DNA from 3 places in the Cupriavidus sp. FW305-26 genome. Region 2 is predicted to be linked to each of the others. Evidence: predicted binding sites of a transcription regulator. Region 2 holds the regulator's gene; each other region holds the start of a gene.
The links. The regulator sigma-54, encoded in region 2, starts transcription at its own class of promoters, with help from an activator protein. The targets are predictions, from matches to a motif close to TGGCANGNAANCTGCTTT.
Positions count from the first base shown of each region.

Region 1: a site for sigma-54 is predicted at 2,317-2,334, ahead of prpB (methylisocitrate lyase). Genes of this name have one in related genera too.
Region 3: a site for sigma-54 is predicted at 2,639-2,656, ahead of AC3WQZ_RS29810 (pilin). Genes of this name have one in related genera too.

Region 1 is NZ_JBYTAH010000013.1:43,224-47,462, reverse strand. Features, by position in the region: gene acnD (Fe/S-dependent 2-methylisocitrate dehydratase AcnD) at 1-7, opposite strand, end outside; gene prpC (bifunctional 2-methylcitrate synthase/citrate synthase) at 130-1,287, opposite strand; gene prpB (methylisocitrate lyase) at 1,375-2,283, opposite strand; gene prpR (propionate catabolism operon regulatory protein PrpR) at 2,565-4,239, shown strand, end outside.
Region 2 is NZ_JBYTAH010000032.1:48,965-53,203, reverse strand. Features, by position in the region: gene ptsN (PTS IIA-like nitrogen regulatory protein PtsN) at 1-139, opposite strand, end outside; gene hpf (ribosome hibernation-promoting factor, HPF/YfiA family) at 596-946, opposite strand; gene AC3WQZ_RS18315 (RNA polymerase factor sigma-54) at 995-2,476, opposite strand; gene lptB (LPS export ABC transporter ATP-binding protein) at 2,611-3,411, opposite strand; gene lptA (lipopolysaccharide transport periplasmic protein LptA) at 3,480-4,130, opposite strand; gene lptC (LPS export ABC transporter periplasmic protein LptC) at 4,198-4,239, opposite strand, start outside.
Region 3 is NZ_JBYTAH010000076.1:5,295-9,533, reverse strand. Features, by position in the region: gene AC3WQZ_RS29820 (hypothetical protein) at 1-163, shown strand, start outside; gene AC3WQZ_RS29815 (PglL family O-oligosaccharyltransferase) at 165-1,973, opposite strand; gene AC3WQZ_RS29810 (pilin) at 2,065-2,571, opposite strand; gene AC3WQZ_RS29805 (TerC family protein) at 2,890-3,585, opposite strand; gene sucD (succinate--CoA ligase subunit alpha) at 3,821-4,239, opposite strand, start outside.

The DNA of each region.
Region 1 (4,239 bases), on a different contig from region 2:
AATTCATGGTGTAGGGAAATCAATATAGGTATGAAAAAGGGGTAGTGGTCCCATGTCAGCGACCAACTACCCCCTTGCCCGCAGGCCCGGATCAAGGCAACCCGACGCGGAGCAAACCGGCAGCCGGTCTTACTTGCGATCCTTCAGCGGCACGAACTTCAGGTTCTCCGGACCGGTGTAGTTGGCGCTCGGGCGGATGATCTTGTTGTCGATGCGCTGCTCGATAATGTGCGCGGCCCAGCCCGAAGTACGCGCGATCACGAACAGCGGCGTGAACATCGCCGTCGGCACGCCCATCATGTGGTAGCTCACCGCGCTGAACCAGTCCAGGTTCGGGAACATCTTCTTGATGTCCCACATCACCGTTTCCAGGCGCTCGGCGATGTCAAACATCTTCATCGAGCCGGCATCCTTAGACAGCTTCTTCGCCACTTCCTTGATCACCTGGTTGCGCGGGTCGCCGGTGGTGTACACCGGGTGGCCGAAGCCGATCACGACTTCCTTGTTCTCGACGCGGCGCGTGATGTCGGCCTGGGCCTCGTCGGGGTTGTCGTAGCGCTTCTGGATCTCGAACGCGACTTCATTGGCGCCGCCGTGCTTGGGGCCGCGCAGTGCGCCGATGGCGCCGCTGATCGACGAATACATGTCCGAGCCCGTGCCGGCGATCACGCGGGCGGTGAAGGTCGAGGCGTTGAACTCGTGCTCGGCGTACAGGTTGAGCGAGGTGTTCATGGCGCGCTCCCACAGCGCCGACGGCTTCTCGCCGTGCAGCAGGTGCAGGAAGTGGCCGCCGATGGAGTCATCGTCGGTTTCGACTTCGATACGGCGGCCGTTGTGGCTGTAGTGGTACCAGTACAGCAGCATCGAGCCGAGGCTGGCCATCAGCCGGTCGGCAATGTCGCGCGCGCCCGGGGTGTTGTGGTCTTCCTTCTCCGGCAGCACGGTGCCCAGCACCGACACGCCGGTGCGCATCACGTCCATCGGGTGGGCGCTGGCGGGCACCCATTCCAACGCGGCCTTCACATTGGCGGGCAGGCCGCGCAGGCTCTTGAGCTTGGCCTTGTAGGCGGCCAGTTCGGATTTGGTCGGCAGCTTGCCGTGTACCAGCAGGTGGGCGATTTCCTCGAACTCGCAGGTCTCGGCGATGTCGAGGATGTCGTAGCCGCGGTAGTGCAGGTCGTTGCCAGTGCGGCCGACGGTGCACAGCGCGGTATTGCCGGCGGTCACGCCCGACAGGGCGACGGATTTCTTGGGCTTGGGAGTGACGAGCGGTTGCGCTTCGGACATCTGGGTCTCCTTTATGTGATGCCTGGTATTGCCTGTCTGTTGTCGTGCAAGCGGCCGGGACAAAGCCCGGCCGCGCGTGAGTCTTGCTTACTTGCCCTTGCCTTGTGCGAAGAGCGCGTCAAGCTTCTGCTCGAAGTCATGGTAGCCGATGCTCTCGTAGAGCTCGGCGCGGGTCTGCATGGTATCGACCACGTTCTTCTGCGTGCCGTCGCGGCGGATGGCCGCGTAGACGTTTTCCGCCGCCTTGTTCATGGCGCGGAAGGCCGACAGCGGGTACAGCACCATCGACACGCCGGCGCCGCCGAGTTCCTCGGTGGTGAACAGCGGCGTGGCGCCGAATTCGGTGATATTGGCCAGCACCGGCACCTTCACCGCATCGACAAACTTGCGGTACATGGCCAGGTCGGTCATGGCTTCCGGGAAGATGGCGTCGGCGCCGGCTTCCGCGCACGCGACGGCGCGCTCGATGGCCTTGTCCAGGCCTTCGACGGCGAGCGCGTCGGTGCGGGCCATGATGACGAAGTTCTCGTCGGTGCGGGCGTCGACGGCGGCCCGGATGCGGTCGACCATTTCACCCTGCGTGACGATTTCCTTGTTGGGACGGTGGCCGCAGCGCTTGGCGCCGACCTGGTCTTCGATGTGCATGGCCGCCGCGCCGAACTTGATCAGCGACTTGGTGGTGCGGGCCACGTTGAAGGCCGAGGCGCCGAAGCCGGTGTCGACGTCCACCAGCAGCGGCGTGTCGCACACGTCGGTGATGCGGCGGATATCGGTCAGCACGTCGTCCAGGTTCGAGATGCCCAGGTCCGGCAGGCCCAGCGAGCCGGCCGCAACGCCGCCGCCCGACAGGTAGATGGCCCGGTAGCCGGCGCGCTTGGCCAGCAGGGCATGGTTGGCATTGATGGTGCCGACTACCTGCAGCGGATGCTCGTCGGCAAGCGCCTGGCGGAAGCGGGCGCCAGCGGAGCGCGCGAGGTCGGAAGCGGAGTAGGTCATGGCGTATGCGTTGGTGAACAGGACGGGCCCAATACTGCAAGGGGTGTGCCAAGCCCTTGGACGGGATCTCGGAAAATCCGCCAGCCCTTGTCAGCGCTGGGCTGGCGGACAGGGTGGCTGACCTCGCCGCCGATTTCATGTCATCTTTTCAGCACAATTGAATTTCAAAATCCCAAGTTTGGAATTCAAAGTTGAAATCCCGGCCTGCGTGGCGGACAATGTGCCAGCACTGTACGCCTGTTCGTCCCGGGTTTCATCACGCATTCCTTCCGCATTGCACCATGGCTCCTCCCGTTTCCACGCAAGCCCGTCCGCGCATCTGGGCCATCGGCATCAGCCGCCTGGCGCGCGCCTTTGCCGACCTGATTCCGGCCTATGCCGACCGGGCCGAATTCCGCATCGTCGGCAAGGGTTTCGAGGCCGCCGCCAGCGCCGTGGCGCGCGAGGCGCGCGAGGGCCGGCTCGATGTGGTGGTGGCGGGCGGCTCCAACGGCGCCTACCTGCGCCAGCACGTGGACGTGCCGGTGGTGCTGGTCAAGGTCACGGGCTTTGACGTGATGAGCGCGCTGGCCACCGCGCGGCGCATCTCGCCGCGGGTGGCGCTGGTCACGCACGCGTCGACGTATGCCGAGGTGGATGAATTCGTGCGTGCGTTCTCGCTGTCGGTCCCGGCCTATACCTACCTGACCGAGGACGATGCCGTGGCGCGCGTGAAGGCGCTCAAGCAGGAGGGCATCCAGGTCGTGGTCGGCCCCGGCCTGGTGACCGACCTGGCCGACCGCTATGGCCTGACCGGCGTGTTCCTGTACTCCGGCAACTCGGTGCGCATGGCGCTCGAAGACGCGATCGAGGCTGCGCGCCTGCGCCGCATCGAGGCCACCCGGCGCGACTACGTCAACACCATCCTGGCGCACCTGAACGAGGGCGTGGCGGCCGTGGATGCCGAAGGGCGCATCCAGTCGTTCAACCCGGCGATGGAGCGTTTTCTCGGCACTTCCGTTGCTGCCGCGGTCGGGCGCAAGCTGCAGACGCTGGCGCCAAACCTGGCGCTCGAAGGCGTGATGCAGAGCGGCGACAAGGAGCTGGAAGCGATCCACAAGCTCGGCGACAAGATGGTGGTGGTCAACCGCATCCCCATCATCGGCGAGGCCGGGACCACCGGCGCGGTGCTGACCATCCAGGACGCCAGCGCGATCCAGCGCGTGGACCGCAACCTGCGCTCGCGCGCGCGCACGCGGCCGGCCGGGGTGCGCTACAGCCTGGACGACCTGGCCGGCACCTCCGCGGCCATGACCGAGCTGCGCGAGCTGGCGCGGCGCTATGCGGCGGTGGATTCCACCGTGCTGATCGGCGGCGAGAGCGGCACCGGCAAGGAGGTGCTGGCGCAGGGCATGCACGACGCCAGCCCGCGCCGCGCCTTCCCGTTCGTGGCGGTCAATTGCGCGGCCTTCCCCGAGGCGCTGCTGGAGAGCGAGCTGTTCGGCTATGAAGAGGGCGCCTTCACCGGCGCGCGCCGCGGCGGCAAGGCCGGCCTGTTCGAGTCGGCCCACAACGGCACGCTGTTCCTCGACGAGGTGGGCGACATGCCGTCCGCGCTGCAGACGCGCCTGCTGCGCGTGCTGCAGGAAAAGCAGGTGCTGCCGATCGGCGGGCTCGACGCGGTGCCGGTCAACGTGCGCGTGATCGGCGCCACCCACCGCGACCTGGCCGCGATGGTGCGCGATGGTTCCTTCCGGCAGGACCTGTACTACCGCCTCAATATCCTGCGCATCGAGATGCCGCCGCTGCGCGACCGCTCCGAAGACCTGCAGGAGCTGGCCGAGCTGCTGTACCGGCGCGCCCAGGAGCGCCTGGGCATGGACCGGCCGCAGCGCCTGCCCGCCGCGGCCCGCGCGCGGCTGGCGCGCTACCGCTGGCCGGGCAATATCCGCGAGCTGGAAAACGTGACCGAACGGA
Region 2 (4,239 bases):
TGTCCGTCACGATGGCGCGCGCCACACCATGGTTGTTCTCGAAGAGGAGCCCGGCCTGCTCGAACACACGCTTCTTGCTGGTGACGCTGACGTCGAGGGTGATGTTGCCGGGTGGCAGCAATTTGGCCAAACGATTCATGGGCGATGCGCAGGATTTCAGTTAGCGGGCGGACCGTTCCGCCGGGCAGTGGGCTGGCTCCGGCCTGCCGTTGGCCTGGCCGGAGGCGTCCGGCCCATTATAGAGCAGCGACTACTCCCGCATTGTGCAGCGCAACGGGGCAAGCCGGTGCAGAAAGATACATGGTGATGCAATGGTGCCTCCGCGGCGGGGAGCCGGTGCACCGGTGCGGGGCACGGCCAGGATTCCCTCTCTTTGTATGGCGCAGCATACACCTTGGCGCAGCGCTTGCGAACACCCTTGCTCATTCGGGTGAAAAGCATCGGCTCCGGCGCCACAGCCGGGGCGCGCCGCCAGTGCGGGCGCGGCATGCCGGCGGCAACCGGGAACGCGAGGGCGCAAAAAAGCCGCGCTTCTTGGCGCGGCTTGCCTGTTCAATCCTGATTCAGCAGCCCGCTGCGGGGCTGCCGGGCACGGTCATTGCTGCATTTGCGCTGCGGCCATCTGGTACTTGACCGCTTCGCGGTCGTGGCCTTGCACGCGATCCTTGTAGCGGATCACCTGACGGTCCAGCTTGTCGACGAGTGCGTCGATCGCTGCATACAGGTCTTCGTGATGCGCTTCGACAAAGATGTCCTTGCCCTTGAGATGTAGATTGATTTCCGCGTACTGACGCCGGTCCTTTTCCTTATGGTTGTCGACAGAGAGCAGCACACTAACGCCAATGACTTGATCGAAATGCCTGACGATTCGCTCCAGCTTCGTTTCCACGTACTCACGCAGAGGGGGCGTGATGTCCAGGTGGTGTCCACTGATCTTGAAGTTCATAGCGCTTCTCCTTCTGAAAGAGCCTCACCAGGCAGGCGGTGGGCTCGGCTACAAAGACTTGCGGAGATTGACTGCGGGGATCTTCAGGGCTTCGCGATACTTGGCAACGGTGCGGCGTGCGACAACGAAGCCTTGTTCGCCCAGCAGTTCGGCAATGCGACTGTCGGAAAGGGGATTCCTCGGGTCTTCGGCTCCTATCAGTTGCTTGATCAAGGCGCGGATGGCCGTTGACGAAGCCGCGCCACCGGTTTCGGTGGACACGTGGCTGCCGAAGAAGTACTTCAGTTCGAAAGTACCCATCGGCGTTGCCATATATTTATTGGTCGTCACCCGGGAGATGGTTGACTCGTGTAAACCCAGTGTATCGGCAATCTCCCGCAAAACCAAGGGGCGCATGGCGATTTCGCCGTGGCTGAAAAAGTTCTTTTGACGCTCGACAATGGCCTGCGAGACACGCAGGATTGTGTCGAACCTCTGCTGGATGTTCTTGATCAGCCAGCGCGCCTCCTGCAGCTTCTGCTGCAGCCCGGCGGTGCCGGACTCACCCTTTGCGCCACGCAGGATTTGCGCATACATGTCATTGATGCGCAGCCTCGGCATCACATCCGGATTGAGCTGCGCGATCCAGCCGCCGCCACCCTTGCGCACGAACACGTCCGGCACCACGAAGTCCGCCTCCGGGCGGCTGTATGCATGGCCGGGGTAGGGCGCCAGCGAACGGATCAGTTCGTGTGCGGACTTCAGCGCCGCTTCATCCACCTGCAGCGCCTTCTTCAGCCGCGTGTAGTCGCGTACTGCGAGCAACTCCAGGTGGTTGGTCACGATGTTCAGGGCCAGTTCGCGCTGCGGGTGCGTCAGGCGCCGCAACTGCAGGGCCAGGCACTCGGCGGCGTTGCGCGCGCCCACGCCGGGCGGGTCGAAGCTCTGCAGCAGCGTGAGGATGGCGTGGACCTCCTCGATCTCGAACTCGAGTTCTTCCGGCAACTCCGTGCAGATCTCCTCAAGCGATGCGCTCAGGTAGCCATCGTCGTCGAGCGATTCGATCAGGAAGATGGCCAGGCCCTTGTCGCGCGCCGAGATCTTCAGCGGCGTGAGCTGTTCCATCAGGTACTCGCGCAGCGTGGGCTCGGCTTCGCGCAGCTGCATCGGCGTTTTTTCGTCCTCGTCGCCCTGGGGGCGGCGGGCAAAGTCGTCCAGGCTCCAGTCGCCGCTGCCATAGTCGTCGCCGTTGCCGCTGTCGCCATAGCTGTCGTCGTCAGCCGCGCCGTCGGCGCGGGCCTCGCCATTGCCCTGCGGCTCTGCCGGCGCGGGCGCCGGTGCGCTCTGCAGGTTGACCGAGCCATCGGCCGCCACGCGCAGCGGGCTTTCGATCCAGTCGTTCTCGCGTTCGAGCAGAGGGTTTTCCGTCAGTGCCTGTTCGACCTCTTGCTGCAGTTCCAGCGTGGAAAGCTGCAGCAGCCGGATCGACTGCTGCAGTTGCGGGGTCAGGGCCAGATGCTGGGAAAGGCGGAGCTGTAGCGACGGTTTCATGCGACCTATTCTATGCGCATCTTTCCGTTGTTGGAACGGAAATTGCTATCGCTTATGCGGTCTGATCGCTGCTGGCTGTGGCAGGCCCACGTGCGCCCGCGAATAGGCCTGCCGCTCCATGGCAGGCCGCTGCATCACATGCGGAAGTTCTCACCCAGGTAGACGCGCCGCACTGCGTCATTGGCGATGATTTCCTCGGGCTGGCCCGCGGCCAGCACCGTGCCTTCGCTGATGATGTAGGCGTGGTCGCAGATGCCGAGCGTCTCGCGCACGTTGTGGTCGGTGATCAGCACGCCGATATTGCGTGCCTTGAGGAAGCTGACGATGCGCTGGATCTCGCCCACGGCGATCGGGTCCACGCCGGCGAAGGGTTCGTCCAGCAGGATGAAGCGCGGCGACGACGCCAGCGCGCGCGCGATTTCCACGCGGCGGCGCTCGCCGCCCGACAGCGACAGCGCCGGGTTGTTGCGCAGGTGCGCGATCTGCAGGTCGTCGAGCAGCGAATCCAGGCGGCGCTCGATCTCGGCCTTGGGCAGTGGCTTGCCGTTGCTCACCTGCAGCTCCAGCACCGCGCGGATGTTCTCTTCGACGTTGAGCTTGCGGAATACCGAGGCTTCCTGCGGCAGGTACGACAGCCCCATGCGCGCGCGCTCGTGGATCGGCAGGCCGCTGATGTGGTCGCCGTCGAGCACGATATCGCCTTCGTCCAGCGCCACCAGGCCCACGATCATGTAGAAGGAGGTGGTCTTGCCCGCGCCGTTGGGCCCGAGCAGGCCGACCACCTCGCCGCTCTTCACGTCGAGCGAGACGTCCTTGACCACCGTGCGCGAGCCATAGCGTTTCTTCAGGTGGCGCACGACCAGCGTGCTGCCGCCGGCAAGGACGGTGGAGGCTTCGACGGAAGGCTTGTCGGCGATGGTTGCGGTATCGGTCATTGGCACAGTCTGGCGTTCAGGCGTTTCTGGCGCCGGCCGCATGCGATGCACGCAGCCGGCGCCAGGCGTCAGGGTTTGTTGGCAGGCGCGGGCGCCGGCTTCAGGTCCAGCGGCGAGCCGCCGCTGCCCGTGGCGCCGGCCTTCTGGTCCTGGCGCGGCGACAGCACCGCGCGCACGCGGCCGGACGGATTGGCGGCCGCGGCGTCGCCGCTACCGCCGCCGGCAGCCGTGTAGAACTCCTTGCGGCTGTCGTAGGTCAGCACCGCGCCGCGGATCTCGTCGACCTGCTTGGCGCCCTGCAGGCGCGCCATGCGGGCATTGCCGATCAGCTTGGAGTACTCCTGCTTGCCGTCGTACTCGATGCGGTCGCCCCAGCCGTCGATGTATTCGTCGACGCCTTCGCGCTTCTGCCGGATGTAGGCCTGCTTGCCCGGCTTGGCGGTGGCCACCGCGAACTGGTAGCCCTCGGGATCGGTGCGCAGTTCGGCGGCGTCGGACTTCAGGATCATGGTGCCCTTGGTCAGCACCACATTGCCGGTCAGCGTATAGATCTGCTTGACGTCGTCATAGCTGGCGTTGTCCGCCTCCAGCACCATCGGCTTGTCGCGGTCCGCGCGCTCGGCCAGGGCGGGCTGGGCCAGCAGGCCGAAGGCCATGGCCAGGGCGAGCAGGGCCGGGGCGGTGCGTCGACGGGACGATGTCGTCAGGGAAGCAGTCATGTTGGCAGGGTTGCTTGAGGGCGTCTGGGTACGTTGGTGCGGGTTGGTGCGGCCCCCGGGCCGGGGCTCAGGACCCCGGCGCGCGGCCAGGGGTCGGCCCGGTGATGAT
Region 3 (4,239 bases), on a different contig from region 2:
CACGCAACAGCAATACGATGCCGCCTACGTACAGTGCATGTACGCCAGCGGCAACCGCGTGCCGGCCCCCGGACGCGTCGCCGCTGCGCCGCCGTCACCACGGTACTACTACTATCCGCCGCCTCCGCCACCGGTCTATTACAGCCCGTATCCGTACTACTAGGTCAGTCCCGGCGCCATTCGGAATACCGACGCGAACGGTCGCCGACCCATGCGCAGAATGCCTGCGGGCGTTCGTCTGGCGTCAGGTCGCGGCAGGCCTTCGCAAGCTCGGCGTATTGCGCGACTTCATCGCCAAGGTAGTACCAGCGCAGCCGTTCCATCCACTGGCGGCCTTGCGCAGGATCGCCGGTCAGCGCCAGCAGCCATGCGGTGCGCGCGATCATGGTCGGCGTAGGCAGCAGGTGGACGGCGGCGATGTGGGCGGGCAACAACTCTGCCGCGTTGGCCGGCGTAATGGTGGCCAGGCCGGCAGCGTCGGCCTGCGCGTGCTGGCGGAACCAGAAGCGCGGCATCGGCAAGGCGTTGCGGCCTTCGCTGCTGGCGTATTCGCGGGCTTCGGCGCGGCGGTAGTCTTGCCACATGGTGGCCAGCACGGCCACAGCCACCACGACAAACGCGAGCGCCAGCCCACGTGCCACTGGCATCGGCACGCGCCAACGCCCGAAACCCGACGGCTCCAGCCAACCGAGCATGAAGCAGAACGGCAGGAAGAAATAGAGATAATGCAGCGGGTATTCGAGCATCGAATGCGCGCACAGCATCGCCAGCCAGGTAAGAACCAGCACGGTCTGCTTGCGCTCTTCGCTATCGCCGTGCCACAGGCGAACGCGAACCACGCGCCATAGCCACGCCAGCAGGATCAGGCCTACGCCGGCGGTACCGACGATGCCCGTCTTTGCCAGCAGGTCGAGGATGGCGTTGTGGGCGTGCAGGGACATCTCCACCTTCACGCCGACTTGCTGCAACTGCTGGAATTGCGCCCAGCCGAACTCGCCCCAGCCGACGCCGAACCACGGGTGGGAGCGGAACATTGCCAGCGCGTGGGTCCACAGTGCGCCGCGTGCGGACAGCTGGTCTTCGGCTTCGAGTTGGGCGATGGTGTCGAACAGGCGCCAGTCGAAGGCTTGCCCTGCTGCGCGGATTGCGGGTTGCAGGATCAGTAGCATCGCCAACATTGCAACTGCTGCCACTATCAGCCCGATCGGGCGTTGCATTGGATCCGAGTCACGTCGAGCGCCTCGCGCCAGCCACGCCGCGGCTAGCGCGTAGAAGGCAGCCAGGCCAACATGCAGCACGCCGGTGCGCGAACCGGACAGCACGATGCCGCTTTCCAGCAAGGTTACAGCGGCCAGCAACATCGGAAATCGCAGGCGGCCCCGCGATGCCAGCCACACTGACGCCACCAGCGCCAGGCCTTCGACGGTGGCCTGGTGGTTGGGTTGGTTCAGGTTGCCCCACAGGCGGCGGTTGTTGTCGTAGAAATAGGTGGAGACGAGGCCGAAGGCACGCGGTTCGAGATGGAACAGTTGCACCCATTGCGTGAGCGTGCCGAGCAACCCCGCAATGAGAAAGGCCGTGGCGAAGGCATCGCCGATGTCCTGCGTGGTTGTTGCTGGCGCGCGTCGGTACCACCATCCAGCGCAAGTCACTGCGGCTCCGAGGATCAGCGTGAGAATCGTGATCAGCCGGCTGCCAGTGAAGTCAGCGTGGCCGAGGGCACCGAGTATCAGGCTGATGATGATCAGCCATAGGAACAGCAACGAGACCCACGGCAGCGACCCTGAGGGTTTCGGAATCGATGTGGCGGGCTTGCGGATCGCGTGTAAGGCGAAGGTAGCGACGGCACAGAATGCGGCGGCCCATTCGCCGTAGAAGGTTGCGAGCGGCAGCGTGTGCCGTGAGACCAGCAGCGGGATGACGATTGCTGCGATGAGGGCGGCCGACGGGAAGATGGTCCTGGACGGCAGCATTGAGGCGCCTGTTTGGGGGAAAGGCGCATGATAGCTTGGGGCGTAGATAAAGAAAAAGCGCCCGAAGGCGCCTTTTCCGACTTCACCCAGCTTAGACCCACTTCGCCACTTCAGTGGTACACGGAGCGGCTGCAGCACTCGTGGTAACAACCCACGTCACAACGTTACTGCCAGCTACTATGCCAGGGGTGAAGGTAATCGTTTGACCATTGGCACAAGTACCAATGCCGGTGGCGGGCATCGTCACGACAATGGCACCTGTTGCCGCCGTCAGAGCGTAGGTCGCGACCTCCGTAGTCGCAGTGGGAGCACCGGAAAGGCCCAGACCGCCAGCGGTCGGCGCGCCCGTCCAATTGTTCGCAGTAATGCCGGCAACCGCACCACCATTGAACTGAATATATTCAGCAACGGCCAGCTTCAACGGCTGGACCGTCGCTGGGATTTTGGACAGGCGAGCGCGGATGGTGTAGTCCTGATACTGCGGAATCGCAATTGCCGCCAAAATACCAATGATCGCAACCACGATCATCAGTTCGATCAGCGTAAAGCCCTTCTGGACACGACGGCCCAGCTTCTTCAGTTGTTGTACCCGTTGCATGATTTGACCCCTCGAAGAGATTTTGGTTAAGCGTTGCACGTCTTCGGTTTCGTGACGCGGGAACCATTGAGCAGTAAGCGTGCCAGCGGCATCCCCCATCCGTAGGGGGTGAAAAGCGACAAATTTCGTCACCCGTCAGGGGGATGCATGCCGTATGCGCCAAAATTTGTCACTTGCACTCGCTACCACCGCGCGAAGCGACAAAATGTGCGATCACTCACATGAGTTAGTTGGCCAAGGCACCGACGGCCTCCTTGCCGGCGCGCCAACGAAAAAGGGCGGCCAGCTGGCCGCCCTTCTCGCCTGGGCGAAATCTCGTCAGGCGGCCTGTGCCGACCGGCGGCTCAGCAGCTTGCCCATGATCACCACCAGGATCGCGCCGGCGGCGCCGAATACCAGGTGGGCGTGCGGCACGTGTACTTCGAACCAGGCGGCGTCGACCGGGTCGCTGACCAGCATTTCGCCGGCCAGGTAGCCCAGCAGCGCGGCACCCAGCACGATGATCACCGGGAAGCGCTCCATAACCTTGAGCAACAGCGTGCTGCCGAACACGATCAGCGGGATCGACAGGCCCAGGCCGATGATCAGCAGCATCAGCTGGCTGCCCTCGGGGCCCTTCTGTGCGGCAGCGGCCACGGCCACCACGTTGTCGAGCGACATCACCAGGTCCGCGATCAGGATGGTGCGGATGGCGGCCCAGATATTGTCCTTGCCGTCGTGGCCTTCCTCATCGTCATCGCCGGTCAGCAGTTGCACGCCGATGTAGACCAGCAGCATGGCACCGACGATCTTCAGGTACGGCAGGCTCAGCAGCTTGACCGCGGCCACGGTCAGCACCACGCGCATGATGATGGCGGCGGCACTGCCCCAGAAGATGGCTTTCTTCTGCTGGGCGGGCGGCAGGTTGCGCGAGGCGAGCGCGATCACCACCGCGTTGTCGCCGGACAGGACGATATTGGTCAGGATGATCGATCCCAACGCAATCCAGAATGTGGTGGAAGACAGCAGTTCCACGGGAGGGCTCCTCGAATTTTATAGGTTGCACACCCGTCATCTGACGGGATTTCGGATGTCTCGAAACACGGACATGACTGTTTACCGCACGAACCTTTCGATTAGATTTCAATCCTGTAATGTTTCGTGCCGGAAGCCACGCCGAATCCGTCCTCCAGAATGACAATGCCCCCGCGCGGGCGGGGGCATTGCCTGGTTCGCCATTCCAGCGCTCGCTGGAATGGCGAGGTACGACTTACAGCATTGCCTTCAGCAGGCGGCCCATCTCCGACGGGTTCTTGGTCACCTTGATACCGCAGGCTTCCATGATTTCCAGCTTGGCCTGGGCGGTATCGGCACCGCCCGAGATCAGCGCGCCGGCGTGGCCCATGCGCTTGCCCGGAGGCGCGGTCACGCCAGCGATGAAGCCAACCACCGGCTTCTTCATGTTTTCCTTGATCCAGTAAGCCGCGTTGGCTTCGTCCGGACCACCGATCTCACCGATCATGACCACGGCGTCCGTTTCCGGATCGTCGTTGAACATCTTCATCACGTCGATGTGCTTCAGGCCGTTGATGGGGTCGCCACCGATGCCGACAGCCGACGACTGGCCCAGGCCCAGCGCGGTCAGCTGGCCCACGGCTTCGTACGTCAGCGTGCCCGAGCGCGACACCA